Regions from separate parts of the Streptomyces sp. NBC_01474 genome, predicted to be linked through region 4. Evidence: riboswitches for the same ligand, from Rfam matches in the RefSeq annotation. Region 4 holds a riboswitch; each other region holds the start of a gene.
What was found. Region 4 has a riboswitch for cyclic di-AMP ahead of OG758_RS26610 (M23 family metallopeptidase). Riboswitches for the same ligand answer to the same signal wherever they lie in the genome.
Positions count from the first base shown of each region.

Region 1: linked by a shared signal. The riboswitch ahead of OG758_RS39010 (C40 family peptidase) and the one ahead of OG758_RS26610 (M23 family metallopeptidase) in region 4 are both predicted to bind cyclic di-AMP.
Region 2: linked by a shared signal. The riboswitch ahead of OG758_RS44605 (transglycosylase SLT domain-containing protein) and the one ahead of OG758_RS26610 (M23 family metallopeptidase) in region 4 are both predicted to bind cyclic di-AMP.
Region 3: linked by a shared signal. The riboswitch ahead of OG758_RS21935 (C40 family peptidase) and the one ahead of OG758_RS26610 (M23 family metallopeptidase) in region 4 are both predicted to bind cyclic di-AMP.

Region 1 is NZ_CP109449.1:8,533,460-8,538,536, forward strand. It holds gene OG758_RS38985 (8-amino-7-oxononanoate synthase) at 1-94, shown strand, start outside; gene OG758_RS38990 (DUF397 domain-containing protein) at 78-314, opposite strand; gene OG758_RS38995 (helix-turn-helix domain-containing protein) at 324-1,205, opposite strand; gene OG758_RS39000 (ATP-binding protein) at 1,479-1,913, shown strand; gene OG758_RS39005 (DUF6328 family protein) at 1,968-2,522, opposite strand; gene OG758_RS39010 (C40 family peptidase) at 2,626-3,099, opposite strand; cyclic di-AMP (ydaO/yuaA leader) riboswitch at 3,103-3,280, opposite strand; gene OG758_RS39015 (hypothetical protein) at 3,634-3,942, opposite strand; gene OG758_RS39020 (ATP-dependent Clp protease proteolytic subunit) at 3,950-4,585, opposite strand; gene OG758_RS39025 (hypothetical protein) at 4,779-5,077, opposite strand, start outside.
Region 2 is NZ_CP109449.1:9,753,282-9,758,358, reverse strand. It holds gene OG758_RS44615 (NAD(P)/FAD-dependent oxidoreductase) at 1-612, shown strand, start outside; gene OG758_RS44610 (flavodoxin family protein) at 1,022-1,759, shown strand; cyclic di-AMP (ydaO/yuaA leader) riboswitch at 2,874-3,038, shown strand; gene OG758_RS44605 (transglycosylase SLT domain-containing protein) at 3,041-3,781, shown strand; gene OG758_RS44600 (glycoside hydrolase family 43 protein) at 4,016-5,077, shown strand, end outside.
Region 3 is NZ_CP109449.1:4,807,970-4,813,046, reverse strand. It holds gene OG758_RS21945 (hypothetical protein) at 186-539, shown strand; gene OG758_RS21940 (tellurite resistance/C4-dicarboxylate transporter family protein) at 565-1,512, opposite strand; gene OG758_RS21935 (C40 family peptidase) at 1,540-2,721, opposite strand; cyclic di-AMP (ydaO/yuaA leader) riboswitch at 2,730-2,879, opposite strand; gene pcrA (DNA helicase PcrA) at 3,148-5,077, shown strand, end outside.
Region 4 is NZ_CP109449.1:5,783,249-5,788,325, reverse strand. It holds gene OG758_RS26620 (PrsW family intramembrane metalloprotease) at 1-128, shown strand, start outside; gene OG758_RS26615 (aldo/keto reductase) at 166-1,110, opposite strand; gene OG758_RS26610 (M23 family metallopeptidase) at 1,221-2,276, opposite strand; cyclic di-AMP (ydaO/yuaA leader) riboswitch at 2,288-2,433, opposite strand; gene OG758_RS26605 (PP2C family protein-serine/threonine phosphatase) at 2,693-3,799, opposite strand; tRNA gene OG758_RS26600 (tRNA-Met) at 3,999-4,072, shown strand; gene OG758_RS26595 (tellurite resistance TerB family protein) at 4,124-4,579, opposite strand; gene mgtA (magnesium-translocating P-type ATPase) at 4,758-5,077, shown strand, end outside.

The DNA of each region.
Region 1 (5,077 bases), 2.8 Mb from region 4:
CGCCCGCGCCGACCTGACCGACGATCAAATCGCCCAGGCCGTGCGGGTGATCAGCCGCAAGGCTCCCGACTCGGCATTCATCGCAAGGAGTTGAGGAACCCCTCCCATGCGGAGGGCGAGAACAGCAGGGCGGGTCCGGCCGTGTGCTTGGAGTCGCGTACGGCGAGGAGTCCGGCCGAAGGGCCGCGGTGCAGCGGAGCCGTCTCGACGCAGTTGTTCATTCCGGTGCTTCGGCTGCTTCGCCGCCATGGCGCGTCGTGCAGAGAGGTGCTGGGAACGGCGGCGGATGGTACGTACCGAGGCAGTGCTGACATGGTGCCTCCTTACGTGCGTTCACAGTCCGGAGGGCGATGCGCTCCGGCGATCCCGGCGATGAAATCCAACGAGTCCCCGGGCGAAAGGGCGTGGATCCGAAGGGTGTCAAAGGCGTCCGTGTACGCCTTGAGGTCTTCTTTCCGCTCGAGGTAGAGGCTACTCGTCAAATGGTCGAGAACTACTACGTCCAGATCGGAAGTGTTCGGAAATGAGAACACAACGAAAGGGCCGGTGAGTCCGACATGCTCCCCTGCGGTGAACGGCAGTACCTGAAGCCGCACATGGGGAAGCTTCGCCACGGCGGCCAGCTGACGCAGCTGCTCCGCCATCACCCGGGGACCGCCCACCGGGCGCCGCAGCACCGCCTCGTCGAGCACCGCGCTGAGCCGGAGCGGGGACGCGGAACGCAGCACGTCCTGCCGGGCGATCCGCACCTCGACCAGGGCGTCTACCTGCCCGTCCGGCAGCCCGCCGAGCGCGGCCCTGGTCACCGCACGCGCGTAGTCGGGCGTCTGGAGGAGGCCCGGCACGACGGACGTCTCGACCGTCCTGACCCGGCACGCCTGCGACTCCAGGCTGATGAAGTCCCGGTAGGCGGGCGGCAGAAGGTCCCGGTAGGCGTGCCACCAGTGCTGGCCGCCGTCGTCCCCCGACCCCGCCAGCGCGACCAGTAGATCCCGCAGGCCGGAGTCCGCGACCTCGAAGGCGTCGAGCAGGAGGCGCACGTCCGACGCTTTCACGCCGCTGCGCCCGGTCTCGATACGGCTCACTTTCGACTGGTGCCAGCCGACCAGCCGGGCCGTCTCGCCACTTGTGAGTCCCGCGCGGGCACGCAGCGCGCGCAGCTCCGCGCCGAGTCTGCGGCGGCGCACCGCCGGACCGTGTTTCATCCTGTCTCCTCGGACCTGCGGCCCGGCTCCTTCAGGCCCGGCGGATCGGTGTTCTGAGGCGACGGTAGAGGAAGTCGGCGGCGTACGCCCAAATGCGGTCCACCCACGCAGAGTTCACCGCTTCGAGCGACAGATATATGCATATCTCGGGGGATCGGCTCCACCGGCCGGGCGGGAGTGGCACTCTGGCGCGAAGCACCAGTCCGGGGGTCGCCTCGAGTCATCCGCCATGTGTCGGATTCAGGCCCCGGCGAAAAAAGGGACGACGTCGCCATGGCAGATCACCAGGAAGCATCCGTCACTCTGCCGAGCGATCCCGCCTCGGTCTTCTCGGCCCGCACATATGTCAGCGACGTACTCGCCGAATGGGGCATGCCGCGCGACGCGGAAGCCGCCGACACGGTCCGGCTCATCGTCTCCGAACTCGCCACGAACGCCGTGATGCACACCCGTGGACAGTCGCCCGTCTTCAAGGTCGACATGCAGCTGGAGCGCGACGAACACCTGCGCATCGGTGTCACGGACAGCCACCCGTGCTACCCGAAGCGGCTCCCGGCCGCCGTCCAGCAGGACAACGGGCGCGGCATGGTGATCATCCGCTGGCTGACCGCCGAGTGCGGCGGAAGCCTGTCGGTCAGGCCCACCCCCGAAGGCGGCAAGACCGTATGGATCGCCCTGCCGTGGACGGTCCCTGTCCAACAGGTGTGAAGGCCGGCGGGCGTGCAGGCCAACAGGTGTGAAGGCCGGCAGGTATGAAGGCGGCTACGGGGACGGTGTGTCCGTCTCCTCCTGCGCCCGCGTGAGCGAGCGCCGCACCAGACGCGGCAGCACACCCCACAGGCCCACACAGACCGCGAACGTGCCGGCTCCCGCCGCGATCCCCGCCGCCCGCCCCGCCGTGACGTCCACGACGAGCAGCACGGACCCGGTCAGGGCGAGCACCAGAACGCTCAGGCCGGCCGTGGCGAGCCGCGAGGACATCTGCACGATCTGAGGCTTGGCGCCGCGCCGGAACAGCGCGCGGTGCAGCGCCGCGGGCGCCGTGAACAGCGCGGCGGCGAGCACCGCGAGCAGCAGCGTCGCGATGTAGGTCGCGCGCTGCACGGCGTCCAGCGACGGGAACCGCGGAGTGAACGCCAGCGTCAGCAGGAACGCGAAGAGGATCTGCACGCCCGTCTGGGTGACCCTCAGTTCCTGGAGCAGCTCGCCGAAGTTCCGGTCCGCGCGCTCCAGCGGCGTCTCGTGCCGGTCCTGGCCGCCGCTCGGCGGGCCCGGGCGTGGGGCGTCCTCGTCGCAAGCCCTTCGGTCCTCGTCCATACGACCACGAGTACCCCATCGCGCGGTTCCGAGGCGGGCGGGCGTGAGCACGCTCCGGCGCCTGACGGGTCCCCCGGGCGCCCGGGGGACCCGTCAGACGGCGCTAGCGCACGCGCCCGTACCAGACGCTCCTCGTCCAGATCCGCTCGAGCCGCACCACGGCACCGGTCTTCGGCGAGTGCCAGATCTTTCCCTTCCCGGCGTAGATGCCGACGTGGTAGACGCCGCGGCCCGAGTGGAAGAAGACCAGGTCACCGCGTTTTCGATGGGACGCGGAGACATGGCGGGTCTTGTTGTACTGCTGGGCGGCGGTGCGGGGCAGTTTCTTGCCCGCGGCCTTGAACGAGTAGAGCGTCAGGCCCGAGCAGTCGAATGTGTGCGGCCCAGTGGCGCCCCACCGGTAGGGGCTTCCCCTCTTGGAGGCCGCGATCTGGAGTGCTTTCGTCGCCGGTGGCGCGGCTTCCGCTTCGGGGGCGGCTCCGGGGACCAGCAGGCTGCCACCCGCTACGGCGAGCGTGAGGGCCGAGGCGGTTCCGGCCCGGGCGAGCAGCGACGGGACACGATTGAGCGCAGTCATGCGCAACCCTTCGTCAGCCGCCTGTGAAGGATGACCTGTCGGATTCGGGCTGGCGAAGTTGCCCGGCCGCGATGTGCGGCTTCACCCCAAGGGCCGGCCCGGAAAACAGCTCCGGCGGCCCGTCGTGCTCGGGTCCTCCACTCCTGCCGATCCACTCCTGTCGACCTGGCATCCGTACGGCGGCAGGACTCGGCGTCCGCACGGACCGCCCCGCCGCGGCGGCGGGGGCTTGTCGTCGGAAGGGATCTTCACGCACGAACGGCGCGAACGCAGCGCCGAATCGGCGTTAAGTGAGTGTCCTCACGACTGGCCTGTTCGGGTGGACAGCGCACCTTTCCACCCTGGTGCAGGGGTCCCGACGACGCCCGCACCAGCAGCGGAAGGCGGAATCTCTGATTCCGCGTAGGCGTTCCGCGCAACTTTTCCGGTTCGCAAGTGCTAGTACCGGCTACTCCGTATGTGGGTACCTCTTCTGGTCCGTTTCGGCTCGGGTCCGGACGGTTCGCCTCGACCGCTCCAGTCTCGAATGCACCGTCAATTGACCGGCTCCGGCGGAACTGTGACCCGTTGTGACCTCCTTTCTCCGTCCAGGACCCGCAAAGCCCGAGCCAGCGTCGTCGCGTGGACCTCGCTCTCGCCCCGCTGATGCATGAGCGTCAGGGCGTCCCTGAGGGCCGTCGCCCTGCCGACGAGCGCTTGCGCAGCGCGCAGTCCGCCATACGTGTGGTCGCTCCGGGCCGGGTTGATCCTGCCGAGCAGATCGACCACCTCCAGATAGCGGTCGAGGAGTTCGCACTCGGCGCGCGTCAGCGCGGGCAGCGGGGGCAGTTCGGGCGGCAGCATCGCCGGCTCACCTGGCGCCGGGGGCCGAACCGGACGTCTTGCGGTTGTCGATGACCCGGTCCACGAGCCCGTACTCCACGGCGTCCTGGGCCCGGAGGATCGTGTCCCGCTCGATGTCGGCGGCGATGCGCTCGCGGTTCTGCCCGGTGTGCCGCGCGAGCAGTTCCTCCAGCTGGGCGCGCATACGCACCAGTTCACGGGCCTGGATCTCCAGGTCGCTCGGCTGGCCCTGCGCGGGCTCGGGCAGCCCCGGCTGATGGATCACCACGCGCGCGCCGGGCAGCATGGCCCGCTTCCCCGGTGTCCCGGCCGCCAGGAGCACGGCGGCGGCGGAGGCGGCCTGCCCGAGGCACACGGTCTCGACCTCGCAGCTGACGAACCGGATCGTGTCGTAGATCGCCATCATCGCGCTGAACGAGCCGCCGGGGGAGTTGATGTACAGCGAGATGTCCCGGTCCGGCGCGGCGTACTCGAGGTGCATGAACTGCGCCATCACGTCGTTCGCGGAGGTGTCGTCGATCGGCGTCCCCAGGAAGACGATCCGCTCCTCCAGGAGCTTGGAGTACGGATCGAGGGTGCGGTGCCCGGCCGAGGTGTGCTCGGTGAACTCGGGCAGCACATAGCGGGCGGAAGGTCGGTTCATGGCACATGCCTCCGTGAGCGCGGAACTCTGTCGCTGCTTCTGTAAAAAATGTACAGGACGTACGGATGGCCGGGTAGGGGGCAGGGGGCGAGGAGCGCGAAAAGGAGGGCTCGGGCTGCGGGAGACGCGAAAAGGGGCCGGCCCGCGCCCCGAGGCGCCGGCCGACCCCCTGCTCCGTTCTCCTGTGTCGTGGCTACTGGTTGTCGTCCGACCTGGACAGGCGCAGCGCGAGGTGTTGCAGGAGGTCGGCGGTCTTGATGTCCGTCCGGCCCGAGTCATGCACCTCGGCGAGCTCGGAGAAGAGGAACGCGAAGGCGCCCACCAGGGAGATCGTCACCGGCATCAGTGCCGCGACGGTGGCCTCCGCCGCCTCCTCCACGCTCGATTCCGCCGGGATCTCGATGGAGGGGAACACCTCTGTCACCAGGCGCCCGAGCTGGGCGTCCTCGGCCTCGATGTCGGGCTCGGCATCCTTGCTGAGCCGGCGCACCA
Region 2 (5,077 bases), 4.0 Mb from region 4:
ATCGCCGCTGACGGCCTGCACTCCCCCGTGCGGCGGACGATGGGACTGGAGATGCCCGGCGCCAAAGACGGCCGCTATGGACTTCGCCGGCACTTCCGCATCGAGCCATGGACCGACTTCGTGGAGGTCCACTGGTCCGGCGAGGGCGAGGCCTACGTGACACCGGTCGGCGAGGACCTGGTGGGCGTCGCGATCCTCAGCCGCTGCCGCCGCAGCTACGACCAGCACCTCGCCGGCTTCCCCACTCTCACGGCGTCGCTCCGCGGTGCGGCCGCGACCGACGTACGTGGCGCGGGACCGCTGCGGCAGCGCGCTCGACGCAGAGTCGCCGGCCGTGTCCTGCTCGTCGGCGACGCCGCGGGCTACCTGGATGCCCTCACCGGCGAGGGCATCGCTCTCGGCCTTGCGACGGCACGGGCAGCCGTCCGCTGCCTGGCCGCCGGACGACCGCAGGAGTACGAGCGCGCATGGTCGCGGCTGACCCGTCGCCACCGGCTGCTGACCGGCGCCCTCCTTGCCGCGGGCCGCCGTCCTGGCACCGCTCGCCTCATCGTCCCGGCGGCATCCCGGATGTCACCGGTATTCTCCGCGGCGGTTCACGCGTTGGAGTAGGAGAGCACCTGATCAATGCTCAGGTGGCTCCTCCCGTGTCATCCGTTTTGATTCGCCAGGATGGTGTGGATTCTCTGGTGAGTTCGCATCGCCACCTGGCCGGCGGAGGCGGGGAACTCCATGGGGTGGTGCGGGATCGCCACAGAGCCTGTCAAAGGCGCTCTCCGGAATCTTGAGATCGGGGCGAGCGTGCCATTCATCCGGGCATGGTTGAGAACCTCGCCGTCGGCACCCGTGATCTGTACCAGCAGGCCGCACAGCTCCTGCTCGGGATCAGCCGACCGCACGTGCAGACCACCAGGGCCATTCGGAGGCTCCGCTGTGGCGGCTGCCGCCGGCCGGGCCCCACGCCGGGCAAAGTGGACAAGTCGCCGCGCACCAGATGGCGACAGAGCTCCGGGAGGACCGTATGACCGCCTCGTCACCCGCCACCGACGCGCCTCCGGCCCGGTACGACGACCTGCGGGCGCTGGTCATCAACTGCACCCTCAAACGCTCGCCGGAGACGAGCAACACCCAGGGTCTGATCGACCGCAGCACCGCCATCATGGAAGCCCAAGGGGTGCACGTCGATGTCATCCGGGCCGTCGACCACGACATCGCCACGGGCGTGTGGCCCGACATGACGGAGCACGGCTGGGAGACGGACGCCTGGCCGGACCTCTACCGTCAGGTCATGGCCGCCGACATCCTCGTACTGGCCGGCCCGATCTGGCTGGGCGACAACAGCTCCGTGACGAAACAGGTGATCGAACGCCTCTATGCCTGTTCCAGTCTTCTCAACGACGCAGGACAGTACGCCTATTACGGCCGCGTCGGCGGCTGCCTGATCACCGGCAACGAGGACGGCGTCAAACACTGCGCAATGAATGTCCTCTACAGCCTGCAACACCTGGGGTACACCATCCCTCCCCAGGCCGACGCCGGATGGATCGGTGAGGCCGGCCCCGGCCCCTCCTACCTCGACCCGAGCTCCGGCGGCCCCGAGAACGACTTCACCAACCGCAACACCGCGTTCATGACCTGGAACCTGCTGCACCTGGCCCGGGCATTGAAAGATCTCGGTGGCATCCCCGCCTACGGCAACCAGCGCACCGCCTGGGACGCCGGCTGCCGCCACGACTACGAAAACCCGGAACACCGGTAGCGGTACCCGCAGGAAAGCGGGCCGCCTCGCCCCGGCGTCGGTCAGATGCCGTGCACGCCGCGAACGCCCGCCCACTCCGGCACCAGCCGCCCGCGTCCCGTCAGCTCCCCGCACAACCGGACCCGAGGCAGCGGCCCGGCCCACGACTCACCACAACGCGGCGGTGCCTGCCTCAAATCAGGAACACGCCGCTCCCATAAGCCCGTTCGCGCTCGCGTCCAGCACGCCTTCGCTCGAATTCAGGTCTCAAATATCCCGCGTGACTGGTGAATCGCCGTCATGTTTCATGCGCCCGAGTAACTTCCTCTATTACTGCGCTTCTTCGCGGCACACCTTCACTCGTCAGTCGGCAGAGATTTTCAGCAGGCTCCTCCGGATCCGAGCAGAGGCTTTCACTGACATACCGGTGACGATCCGCAACTGACTTCCCATCACATTCAGGCCTCTTCTGAACTCGCGCACATCCTGAGCCCCGCAAGATTTCCAGGTGCACCATCGGAGCCCTCGCCCACCCGGCCCTCGGGTATCCCGCGACCCCAACAGGTCGGCAGGAAGTGCACTCCGATGACGGAGCCCGTCGGCCTCACCTCGGTCGACCCTCAGCCGAACCGCACAAGGTCACGTTCAGGCACCATCCCGATCGAGGCTTGCTCATGAACCGTGCGGCGGGGACGCCCATCGGGCCGCGTGATCGGGTCGACATTGACGCCAATATGCCCCTTTAGGTAGCAAACTCAACGCGGCGCTATGTCCGTTTTCATAGTAAAAACCATCTTTTAAACATTATTGGCGCCGTAAGAGGAGTTACACCTATCTTGCAGGGGATTCAGGCGAAATACCGCACCCTCATACGTGATGGGGTGGCATTCCAACCTGCATCCCATTCAGTGAACCGCGTCACACGAACAGACGCGGGCCCCGAGCTCTGCTGATGCCCTGCTTCCCTTCTGCGCGAAGAAGATTGGGCTTTTCGATCAAAGATGGCGGCGTGTCCTGGTCGCCGCACACAGGGCTCTCACATTTCGCGATCACAATTCCGGTCTTGTTCCGTCCGCGCTTTCTCGCCTAATGTCACCGTCAATCCGGATGGAACGCCGAATCCTGCCGCTGTCCGGAATCCCTCCCACCCACTCGGTTACGTACGGCAGGAGCGGGGGACCCAGGTAAGCCGCCGATCCGGTTTGCGGAACGGCTCGGGGTGAAGTCGCACTCATAGTGCGACCGGACATCTCCTGTCCGAACCCGACAGCTCACCTCGCAGGCGACGGAGAGGAATTCGTCATGCCCTCAAAGGGAAAGCACCGCCGCCTCAAGTCCATCTCGCTCACCCGGGGACTCGCCGCCGCAGGCACGGGCGCGGCTGTGCTCGCTCTCCCGGTGCTCGGCGCGACCAACGCCAGCGCGGAGCAGGCCGCCCCGGCCGCAAAGAGCGCCGCGGCCCCCACGACGTATGTCGTCGCCGCGGGCGACACCCTCAGCAAGATCGCCCGAGAGCACTCTCTGAGCGGCGGCTGGAAGAAGCTGTACCAGGACAACCGAGCCGCCGTCGGTGACAACCCGGGGCTGATACACCCCGGCATCAAGCTCACGCTCGGCGAGAAGAGCCCCACCAAGCCCGTAGCCACCAGGGCATCCGCCGAGCGGGCCGACCGCTCCGAGGTCCGGACCACGCTCGCCGCTGCCCCGGCGAAGAAGTCCTACACCAACGACCTCGACGGCTGGATCAAGGAGTCGCTCGACATCATGGCCCAGCACAACATTCCCGGCTCCTACGAGGGCATCCACCGCAACATCATGCGTGAGTCCTCCGGCAACCCCCTGGCCATCAACAACTGGGACTCCAACGCTGTCGCAGGAACCCCGTCCAAGGGGCTCCTGCAGGTCATCGACCCCACGTTCAAGGCTTACCACGTGCCCGGCACCTCGATGAACAGCTACGACCCGGTCGCCAACATCACTGCCGCCTGCAACTACGCGGCCGACAAGTACGGCTCGATCGACAACGTGAACGGCGCGTACTGACAGTCGCTTTGGGTTCCGCACCGGCTCAGCGCGGAGGACACCGCAGTCCACTCGGCCTGAACGGAAGCCCAGCAACCGCCAGTTGAAGCGCATCGATGATGTGTGGCCCTGAAGTCCCGCGTGTACGAAGGGACTTCAGGGCCCAGTTGCGTCCTGCTCAACCCCTTGCGCGCCGTCACCCCCGTGCATATCCTCCCCGCGAATCGAAGCGCTTCGACACCGTGGAGAAACAGCATGGCAGACCCACACCCGGTCATCCCCGGGTTCCACCCGGACCCCAGCGTCTGCCGCGTCGGCGACGACTACTACCTCGCGTGCTCGAGCTTCGAGTACGTGCCCGGGGTGCCGCTCTTCCACAGTCGCGACCTGGTGCACTGGCGGCAGATCGGCAACGTCCTCGACCGGCCCGGCCAGCTGCGGCTGCCCTGGGACACACCCTCCTCGGCCGGGATCTACGCGCCGACGCTGCGCCACCACGACGGCCGCTTCTGGCTCATCACCACCAATGTGAGCGAGGGCGGCGGCAACCTGCTCGTCTCCGCCACTGACCCGGCGGGCCCCTGGTCCGACCCGGTCCCACTGCCCGGCGTCCCCGGCATCGACCCGGATCTCGCCTGGGACGAGGACGGCGCGTGCTGGGTCACGGTCGCCGGCATCTCCCAGGTCCGTATCGACCCGTACACCGGCGAGACGTTCGGCGAGCCGCGCCCGCTGTGGTCCGGAACACCGGGCGCCAAGGCCCCGGAGGCGCCGCACCTGTACCACGTGGGCGACCACTGGTACCTGCTGATCGCCGAGGGCGGCACCGAGCGCGGGCATGCCGTGTCCGTGGCCCGCGGCCCCGCGCCCACCGGCCCCTTCGAACCTTGTCCGGCCAATCCGGTCCTGACCCACCGCAGCACCGACGAACCCGTCCAGAACACCGGGCACGCCGATCTGGTGCAGGCACCCGACGGCACGTGGTGGATGGTGTTCCTCGGGGTGCGGCCGCGCGGCGGCACCCCAGGCTGGCACGTGCTCGGCCGCGAGACCTTCCTCGCGCCGGTCACCTGGGAGGACGGCTGGCCGGTCGTCGGCCCGCCGACGACGGACGACCCCGCGCCCGACTCCGCCGAATGCTTCACGGACGACTTCGACGACGCCGATCTGCGGCCCTCCTGGATCTCGCTCCGCCACCGCTCCCCGCGGCACTGCACCACGAAGGAACAGCCGGGCCGACTGACGCTGCACGCCCTCGGCGACGGCCCCGACGCCGCCGACGTCACCTTCGTCGGCCACCGGCAGCAGCACCATTCC
Region 3 (5,077 bases), 980 kb from region 4:
CCCTGAGCGGGGCGGCGGTGGGGAGCCGGTCACCTGAGGAAGGACGCTAAACCTGACCGTCACGGGTTGGTGACGGATTGTCCGCAACTGGCCCGTGTGTTCCGTGAGTGACCGTATGTGACCGGCGAGGGATCGGTGCGGGCCGGTTCATGGGGGCAGTGAGGCCCCGGCTAGGCTCGCCGGTCATGGACGTACTCATCCACCTCTTCGTCGGCCTGCACATCATCGGCATCGCCTCGCTCCTCGGTGGGTTCCTCACCCAGATGAAGGCGATGGGCAAGGGAACGGCCCGGTTCGTCCCGGCGATGCTGCACGGTGCGCTGACCATGCTGGTCACGGGTGTCGTCCTCGTGGGCCTGAATCAGGCGGACGGCAACACCGTCAACAACATCAAGATCGGCGTGAAGCTCGCGCTGCTGATCGTGATCCTCGGCCTCGTGTACGTGAAGCGGGACGACGAGAAGGTGGACAAGGGCCTGTTCGGCCTCGTCGGCCTCCTGACCACCGCGAACATCTTCATCGCGGTCCTCTGGACCTGAGCCGGCACGGTCCTGTGGACCTGAGTCAGGCGGGTGTGCGGGACCTGAACGTCCCGAACAGGGTGGCGAGCCACGCGGCCACCGCGATCCACACCAGTACCTGCCCCGGCCCCTTGAGCCAGGGCACATCGGCGGCGGCGCTCACGGACAGTGCCGCCGCCGCTGTCATTCCCAACGGGAAGACCGTCGACCAGCGCCGCACGTCGTAACGCGGCCTGGGCCACCGCACCTCCGCCACCGCCAGCACGACGTACCAGGCCACATCGAGCGCGAGCAGCAGGAAGCTCATGGTGCGCAGGACGTCCGTGTCGTCCTTGTTCCACAGGCCCGTCGCGACGAGCTTCGACGCGGCGAGTGCGGAGATGGCGAGCGCGCCGCCCGCGACCCACTGGTCCCCGGCGCCGGAGGCCACCTCGCGCAGGTCGAAGTGGAGCAGCGCCAAGCAGTACAGGACGATCCCGCCCCAGAAGAGCACCATCCCGGTGAACCCGAGCCAGTGCGCGCCGACCGCGGGCACGAGCGTCGCCGCCAGGACGACGAGGCCCTGCGTCGCGACACAGCCGAGGAACACGGCCCCCGGCATCCGCGGCTTCCAGTGCCGTACGACGTTGATCAGGAGCATCGGCCAGACGAGAGCGGCCAGGGCGAGGAGCGCCTCGGCCAGGGTCTGCCAGCCGAACATGGAGATCCGGGTGCCGAGGACGGCCGTCGCCGCGACCGCGGTGAGCGCGGGCGGGGTGTCGGCCTCGGAGTGCCAGCGGTCGCGCTCCCGCAGCAGCCGGCTCGCGAAGTCCGTCGCGAGGACCAGCCAGAGGGCGGCGGCGAGCACCAGTGTGATGCCGGACAGCACCGAGTGACCGGTCAGGTTCAGGCCGACCGAGATGATGCCGGTGGCCATGACGGCGGCACCGGCGGCCGGCGGGAGCTGGGACCACGTGGGTCCGGGACCTGGGGTTGCGTTCGGGCCGCGCACCGCCCGAACGTAACCCCACGAAGGCGGTCAGGCCGGGCGCACCACGCTGTGGATCGGCATGTAGTAGATCGACTCGACGCGCACGTTCGCGCCCGGCTTCGGGGCGTGGATCATCTTGCCGTCGCCGATGTAGATGCCGACGTGGCTGATGTCGTCGTAGAAGAAGACCAGGTCGCCGGGCTGGGCGTTGGCCGTGGTGACGGTCGTTCCGACCTTGACCTGGTCCCAGGTCGTGCGCGGCAGCGAGATGCCGGCCGCCTTCCACGCGGCCTGCGTGAGGCCCGAGCAGTCGTACGAGTCCGGGCCCGTGGCGCCCCACACGTACGGCTTGCCCATCTGGGACTCGGCGAAGGCGATGACCTTCGCGGCCTTGGCGGTGTAGCCACTGCCGGTGCTGCCGGAGCCCGTACCCGTACCCGTACCCGTACCCGTGCCGGAACCGCTGCCCGTGCCCGGGTTCTCCTTCTGGCGCGCCTCCTCGGCCGCCTTGCGCTTGGCCTCCGCCTCGGCCTGCTGACGCGCCAGCTCCTCCGCCTTCTTCCTCGCGGCCTCCTGCTTCTTCTTCTCGATCGCCGCGAGGCGCGCCTTCTCCTCGGCGGTCAGCTTCGACAGGAGTTCGCGGGCGTCGCCGAGCTTCTGCTGGACGTCCCTCTTCGTGCTCCTGAGCGTGGCCTGCGAAGTGGTCAGCGTCTCCAGGCTCTTGGCCGCCTCGGTGCGCTTCTTCGTGGTGGCGGCCTGCTCGGTCTGGTAGTCGTCGACGGCCTTCTTCTGGCGGCTCGTGAGCCGGCTCATCAGCTGGTCCTGGTCGAAGTAGTCCTGCGCGTCGTCGGCGAGGAGCAGCGTCGCGGTGTCGGAGACGGCGCCGGTGCGGTACTGGGCGGCGGCGAAGGTGCCGAGCTCCTGGCGGGCCTTGTTGAGCTTCTCGGTGCGCTGCGCGACGTCGTCGAGCAGGTCGCCGACGTGCTTCTGCTGCTTGGTGGTGCGCTCCTTGGCCGCGTTGTACTTCTCCGTGGCGACGCCCGCCTGGTGGTAGAGGGTGTCGACCTTCTTCTGGACCTCTTCCAGGCTCGGCTTCGGCGGCGCGGAGGGGGCGGCGGTCGCGCTCTGCGAGAGCAGGGCTATGGAGGTGAGGGCCGCCGTGGTGATTCCGACGACGGGGGCCGTGCGGGGACCGGCCGTCCTGCTGCGCGGCTTGCGGTGCGACGCCAAGGGGCGCGTCTCCTTCCCATGACCGCCTACCGGGTTAGCTGTCGGGTTCGGGCGGAGATTCGGAAGGCTGCCCTACGGTCGCGCCCTGACGGGTCGTCGGCCGATTCACCCCAAAGGTCGTGGGTCCCCGGTTCCATGCCTCTCGGCGTACTGAACTCAGCGGGGGCGACCCGTTCGCGGCGCGGTTGCCGGCGGGGGGACGGGCGGCCCGCGGAGCACGCTAGCCAACTCGTGTGGCTGCTGTGAAGGTTGATGTTCGATATGCCCGATACATTTTCGTGACCTTCGGCAATCTCGTTCGTGACCTCCGGTAACTCTCACGGAGGGTGATTTCCGCACTACGAGAGGTGGCCGGAGCTGCGAAGTCGGAGGGAAGTTTCCGGGGCGGCCGTGGGTGTCAGTGGGGCGGCCTAGACTCGTAGAGCGATGAGCAGCCTCTTTGACGACAGCTTCCTGGCGGACCTCACGGCTTCGAAGGCCAGTGAGGAGCATGCCCCGCCGCCGCCCGAGGACGACACGGCTCCGGAGCACGTTCCGGACGACCTGTTCGACGGGAAGTTCGACGTGCCCCCGGCCAGGGACGCGTACTACCGGGACGGCGCCCCGCGCCCCGCGCTGGACCCGGCGGCGCTCCTCGACGGGCTGAACGAGAACCAGAGGGCGGCCGTGGTCCACGGCGGCTCCCCGCTGCTCATCGTGGCGGGCGCAGGTTCCGGCAAGACCCGTGTGCTCACGCACCGCATCGCGTATCTCCTCGGCGAGCGCGGCGTGCACCCCGGCCAGATCCTCGCGATCACGTTCACGAACAAGGCCGCGGGCGAGATGAAGGAGCGCGTCGAGTCCCTCGTCGGCCCGCGGGCGAACGCGATGTGGGTGTCGACGTTCCACAGCGCCTGCGTCCGTATCCTGCGCCGCGAGTCGAAGAAGCTCGGCTTCACGTCGTCGTTCTCGATCTACGACGCCGCCGACTCCAAGCGCCTCATGGCCCTGGTCTGCCGCGACCTCGACCTGGACCCGAAGAAGTTCCCGCCGAAGTCCTTCAGCGCCAAGATCTCGAACCTGAAGAACGAGCTCATCGACGAGGAGGACTTCGCGGCTCAGGCCGCCGACGGCTTCGAGAAGACCCTCGCCCAGGCCTACGCGATGTACCAGTCCCGCCTCCGCGAGGCGAACGCGCTGGACTTCGACGACCTGATCATGACGACGGTAAACCTCCTGCGCGCCTTCCCGGACGTCGCCGAGCACTACCACCGCCGCTTCCGCCACGTCCTGGTCGACGAGTACCAGGACACGAACCACGCGCAGTACGCGCTGGTCAGGGAGCTGGTGGGATCGGTCGACAGCGGCCGCGCGGAGGACGAGCCGCCGCGTGAGGGCGATCTCCCGCCGGCCGAGCTGTGCGTCGTGGGTGACGCCGACCAGTCGATCTACGCGTTCCGCGGAGCCACCATCCGCAACATCCTCCAGTTCGAGGAGGACTACACCGACGCGACGACGATCCTGCTCGAGCAGAACTACCGCTCGACGCAGACCATCCTCTCCGCGGCCAACGCGGTCATCGAGCGCAACGAATCCCGCCGCCCCAAGAATCTGTGGACGAACGCGGGCGCGGGCGCGCAGATCACCGGCTACGTCGCGGACACCGAGCACGACGAGGCGCAGTTCGTCGCCGACGAGATCGACCGGCTCACCGACGCGCGCGACGCGAAGGCCGGCGACGTCGCCGTCTTCTACCGGACGAACGCGCAGTCCCGTGTCTTCGAAGAGATCTTCATCCGCGTCGGCCTGCCCTACAAGGTCGTCGGCGGAGTCCGCTTCTACGAGCGCAAGGAGGTCAGGGACGTCCTGGCCTATCTGCGGGTGCTCGCCAACCCCGAGGACTCCGTCCCCCTGCGCCGCATCCTCAATGTGCCCAAGCGCGGCATCGGCGACCGTGCAGAAGCGATGATCGACGCGCTCTCCCAGCGCGAGAAGATCTCCTTCCCGCAGGCGCTGCGCCGCGTCGACGAGGCGTACGGAATGGCGGCCCGCTCGACGAACGCGGTGAAGCGGTTCAACACGCTGATGGAGGACCTCCGCACGATCGTCGAGTCGGGCGCGGGCCCGGCCACGGTTCTGGAGGCCGTGCTCGAACGGACCGGCTATCTCGCCGAGTTGCAGTCGTCGACGGACCCGCAGGACGAGACCCGCATCGAGAACCTTCAGGAACTCGCGGCCGTGGCCCTGGAGTTCGAGCAGGAGAGCGCGACGGCGGACGGCGCGGCCGAGGGTGAGGGCGAGGCGAGCGTCGGTACGCTCTCCGAGTTCCTGGAGCGGGTCGCGCTCGTCGCCGACTCCGACCAGATCCCGGAGGAGG
Region 4 (5,077 bases):
ACGCGTCCCGCGCCACCGCGCCTCCCGTGTGGGTACCGCCGGTGTACGCGGGGCCGGCGTACGCGGGGCCGGTCGCCCAGTTCCCCGCGCACAACGCGCACACCGCCCACAACCCGTACCGCTACTGAGAGCGCCTCCGGATCACGTACTGAGAGCGCCTCCGGATCAGGCGGACGCCTTCGTGAGCTTCGAGAGCTCCGCGTCCGTCAGCTCCAGGTCGGCCACGGCCACCAGCGCCGGCAGCTGCTCCACGGTGCGGGCGGACGCGATCGGGGCGGCCACCGTCGGGCGGGACGCGAGCCAGGCGAGGGCGACCGTCGCGACCTCGGCGCCGTGCGCCTGCGCCACCTCGTCGAGCGCCGTGAGGACGCGCACACCGCGCTCGGTCTGCAGGTGCTTGCCCGCGCCCGCGGCCCGCGCGCTGTCGACCTCGGTACCCGGCCGGTACTTGCCCGTCAGGAACCCGGCCGCCAGGGCGTAGTACGGGACGGCCGCGAGACCGCTGCGCGAGGCGACCTCCTGGAGCCGGCCCTCGTAGGTGTCGCGCGAGACGAGGTTGTAGTGCGGCTGGAGCGCCGCGTAGCGGGCGAGGCCCTCGCGGTCGGAGAAGTCCAGGGACTCCTGGAGGCGCTCCGGGGTCAGGTTCGACGCGGCGATGGCGCGCACCTTGCCGGCCGTCACCAGGTCGTCGAGGGCGGAGATGATCTCCTCGACCGGCACGGACGGGTCGTCGAAGTGCGTGTAGTAGAGGTCGATGTAGTCGGTGCCGAGGCGGCGCAGGGACTCCTCGGCGGCGGACTTGATGGTGTGCGCGGACAGGCCCTTGAAGTCGGGGTGGGCGCCGACCTTGGTGGCGATGACGACATCGGAGCGGTTGCCGCGCGCGGCCAGCCACTTGCCGATGACGGTCTCGGACTCGCCGCCCTTGTTGCCCGGGACCCACGCCGAGTACGCGTCGGCCGTGTCGACGAAGTTGCCGCCCGCGGCGACGTACGCGTCGAGTACGGCGAAGGACTGCGCCTCGTCGGAGGTCCAGCCGAACACATTGCCGCCGAGGGCGAGCGGGAACACCTCGAGGTCTGACGAGCCGAGCTTGCGAAGAGAAGTCATGGCCTGTCACAACACCGATATGGATCAAGATATTCCGGGCACGGCGAACCGGCAGCCCTGACGTCGGGGGGTTGCCGTCAGGACCACCGGGGTTCGGAGGGTTACGAGCCTCAGATCGTCAGGCCGTTGGAGCGCAGCCACGGCGCGGGGTCGACCCCGGTCGCCTGGCCGCCGGGGTGGACCTCCAGGTGGAGGTGCGGCCCTGTCACGTTGCCGGTGGCGCCGACCCGGCCGATGACGTCGCCGCTGGTCACCTTCTGGCCCGCGCTGACGTTGAGGGACGACTGGTGGCAGTACCAGAGCTCGGTGCCGTCCGGCAGCTCCAGGACGGTGCGGTAGCCGTACGCGCCCGCCCAGCCGGCCTCCTTGACGGTGCCGGAGTGGATCGCCTTCAGCGGCGTACCCGTCGGAGCGGCGAAGTCGAGACCCGTGTGGTAGCCGGAGGACCACATCGAGCCGGGCTGACCGAAGGTGCCGGTGATCGTGTAGGAGGCGACCGGCAGCGTGAAGCTCTTGGCGAGCTTGGCGAGGCGCTCGGCCTCGGCCTTCTTCTTCGCGGCCTCCTCCGCCGCCTTCTTGTCGGCGGCGGCCTTGGCCTTGGCGGCGTCCTGCTCCTTGGCGGCGTCCTCGGCGGCCTTCTTCGCGGCGGCCTCCTCGGCGGCCGCGGCCTCGGCGTCGGCGGCCTGGTCCTGCTGCTGCTCGGCCTGCTGCATGATGCGGGCGCGCAGGGCCTCGCCGGCGGTCGTGCCCTGCTGGGCGTCCGCGGTGGTGATGCCGGCGCCGGTCAGCGGGGTCGCGTCGGCGCCGGACTCGTCGTCATCTCCGGAGACATCGGATATCAGCGCGCCCACGCCGGGCAGGGACTTGGCGTCGGGCAGCGAGTCCTTGACGGCCGAGAGGTCGGGCATCGAGATGTGTACGGGAGGCTTGCCGCCCTGCGCGGTGGCGATGCCGCCCGCGCCGACGGCCGCGATCACACCGACACCGAGAACAGTGGAGCTGCGCGCGAGACCGCCGCGCTGCTTGGCTACGCGGTGCCTGCCGCGTACGGGACGGACGGACTCCTCGGTGGGATTCCACTCCTCCCAGGTCCGCTCGTCCGTTTCGCCGAACTCTTCGTCGATCGGCGCATAGGAGAACTCTGGGGCAGGCCGGTTGGACGCCACTGGGGCGCGCTCCTTTCCTTCCTTCTCGCCTACCGGGTTAGCTGACGGGTTCGGAGCAGGAAGGTCTCCTACCGACGCCTTCCGCAAGGAAAGACGTCCGATTCACCCCAAGTTGGTGGTTCCCCGGCTCCCTTGCGGGATTAGGCGCGTGCGCACGGAGCCATCTCTTGTGACGGCTGGGACGACCGCGCTGCGTTATCGAACGTTAATAGACACCGGGGCCCGATTCCAAGCCGTTCCGACTGATCGTTAACGCCTTTGGCCTGGACTTAACGGGGCACGAGCGGGCGGAATCGGGCGAGTTGACCCGTCACCGGAACGCGCCGTTCATCTGACGGTTTGTCAAATGTTATGCACAGCGACGCCGTTCGACTACGTAAGGTGATGACGGTGCTCACCGCTGCTTCACGGCTGCTTCACGGCCGCCTCACCGCGAGCAGCGCCATGTCGTCCGTCGTGCCGCCCCCGGTGTGCCGTCGGACCTCGGCGGTGAGCGCGGCCAGCAGCGGATCGGGCCCCGAGAACATCCGCCCCGCGAGCCGGGCCGCCGGGTCGTAGAAGGTGCCCTGCGCGTCGCGCGCCTCCGAGAGACCGTCGGTGTGGAGCAGCAGCGTCGCCCCGCTCGGGAACTCCGTCTCGGACGCCCGGTCGGGCCAGGTGCCGAGGTCCCCCATCCCGAGCGGCAGCGCGGGCTCCGGAGCCGACAGGACCTTGAGCGCCCCGTCGCCGCCCAGGAGCAGGGGTTCCGGGTGGCCGCGGTTGATGACGCGTACGAGGCCGTTGCCGTGCGGGATCTCGGCGAGCACGGCCGTGGTGAAGCCCTCGAACTCGTCGAGGCCGTTGCGCCGCAGCCCCTCCCGCGCGAGCGCCCGCTCCAGGCGCTGCGCGACCGCCTCCAGGGTCGCCTCCTGCTCGGCCGCCTCCCGGAAGGCGCCGATGACGACGGCCACGGCGGCCACCGCGCCCATGCCCTTCCCGCGTACGTCGCCCACGACGAGCCGCACACCGTGCGGGGTGTCCTGCACCGCGTACAGATCGCCCCCGATGAAGGCCCCCTCCTGGGCGGCCTCGTAGCGGGCCGCGATCTCCAGGCCGCCGATGCGCTCGGCGGGCTCGGGCAGGACGGCGCGCTGGGCCGCCTCGGCGATCTGGCGCACAGAGGTGAGCTGCTCGCTGCCGCGCCGCACGACGCGGTTCATGACACAGGCGAGTACGGCGACGGTGGCGACCGTGACGAGTTCGGTGATGGCGTCACTGTCGTAACTGCGGGTGTATCTGAGATGCACCCCGAGTACGACGGCGACGGTCGCGAGGCCGGTCAGGAGAGTGCCGCGGGGCGAGAAGAACGGGGCCGCGACGAGCGGGGCGGCGGTGAACAGGGGCACGCCGGTGAACGTCGACGGCGTGACGTAGTCGTAGACCGCCCCGGCGACGATGAGCAGCACGGTCACCAGACGTACGAAGAACCGGGCCCGGGACAGGCCCTGCTCCGCCTCTCGCCCGTGTCCTCCTCGCTGCCCCACCACTCGTCTCCCGCCACCGTCCGCGTCGGTCCCGCGTCTGCGCACGTCATCGGGCCCCACCCCAGGGTTCACCCCGGACAGACGGCGGGCGACCTGGTGGGACCGACCGGGTGAAAGGGGTCCCAGGCGGCGGATCACGGAACTCCGGGCAACCGATTCGCGTTCTGTCGCCGCAATGGCGTAGAGTCGTGTTTACCGACGCGGGGTGGAGCAGCTCGGTAGCTCGCTGGGCTCATAACCCAGAGGTCGCAGGTTCAAATCCTGTCCCCGCTACTGAAGGCCGAAGGCCCGGAACCAATGGTTCCGGGCCTTCGGTGTATCCCCCTACAGATCGAACTCGTGCGGCGGCAGGTCGAGCATCAGGCAGGCCTCGCGGACGACGGCCTGCTCGGTCTTGTCGAAGTCGCCGTCGGCGCCGCCGATGACGATGCCGATCTGGATGACCGCGCGCGCCTCGGCGGGCTTCTTCTTCGCCTTGGCGATCTCCTGGAGGACGCTGACCTTGCCGAAGTCGAAGTCGGCGGTCAGCTTGTTCAGGTTCGCGTCGAAGCGGCTCTGGAGCTGGTCCGCCGGGAAGTTCTGCAGCACCTCGTTCGTGGAGATGAGCTGGGCCACGCGGCTGCGCTCGGCCGGGTCGACGTTCCTGTCGGCCGCGGCGACCAGCGCGCACATCGCCATGCTCGCGTCACGGAAGGCGCCGCTCTTCAGGTCGTTCTTCTTCGCCATGAGCTGCGTCTGCATCGTCGACGCGGACTCCTTGAAGCGATCCCACAGGGCCATGACTCTCCTCGTTCGGCGTGTACTGATCTTCTACAGCTCTGTAGAAACTAGCGGGGAGCGGCAAAAGTTCCGCCTCTAAACTGAAGGCCCGAACTCTCTGCTGGGGAGCCTTTCGTGGTCCGATGAACGGGAGAAGACGACGGTGCCGACACCCGAGAAGCCCTGACGGCGCCCGAAAGTGACCGACACCGCCCCGGCCGACGTCGCCGCCCCGTCCTCAGGCCGTACGACCCTCCAGCTCCTGCGCTCCCTCGGCAGCGGCCCGCGCGGCCTCACCGAGGCGGAGGCCGAGCGACGCCTGGCCCGGCACGGCGAGAACGTCCTGCCTGGTACGCGCCCCCTGTCCTGGCCCTTGCTCGCCGCCCGCAGCCTGCGCGACCCGTTCACCGTGGTCCTGCTCTGCCTCGGCCTCGTCTCGGCGACCGTCGCGGCCTGGGGCACCGCCTGCGTGATCCTCGTCCTGGTCGCCGTCAGCTGCTGCCTGCGCTCCGCGGGCGA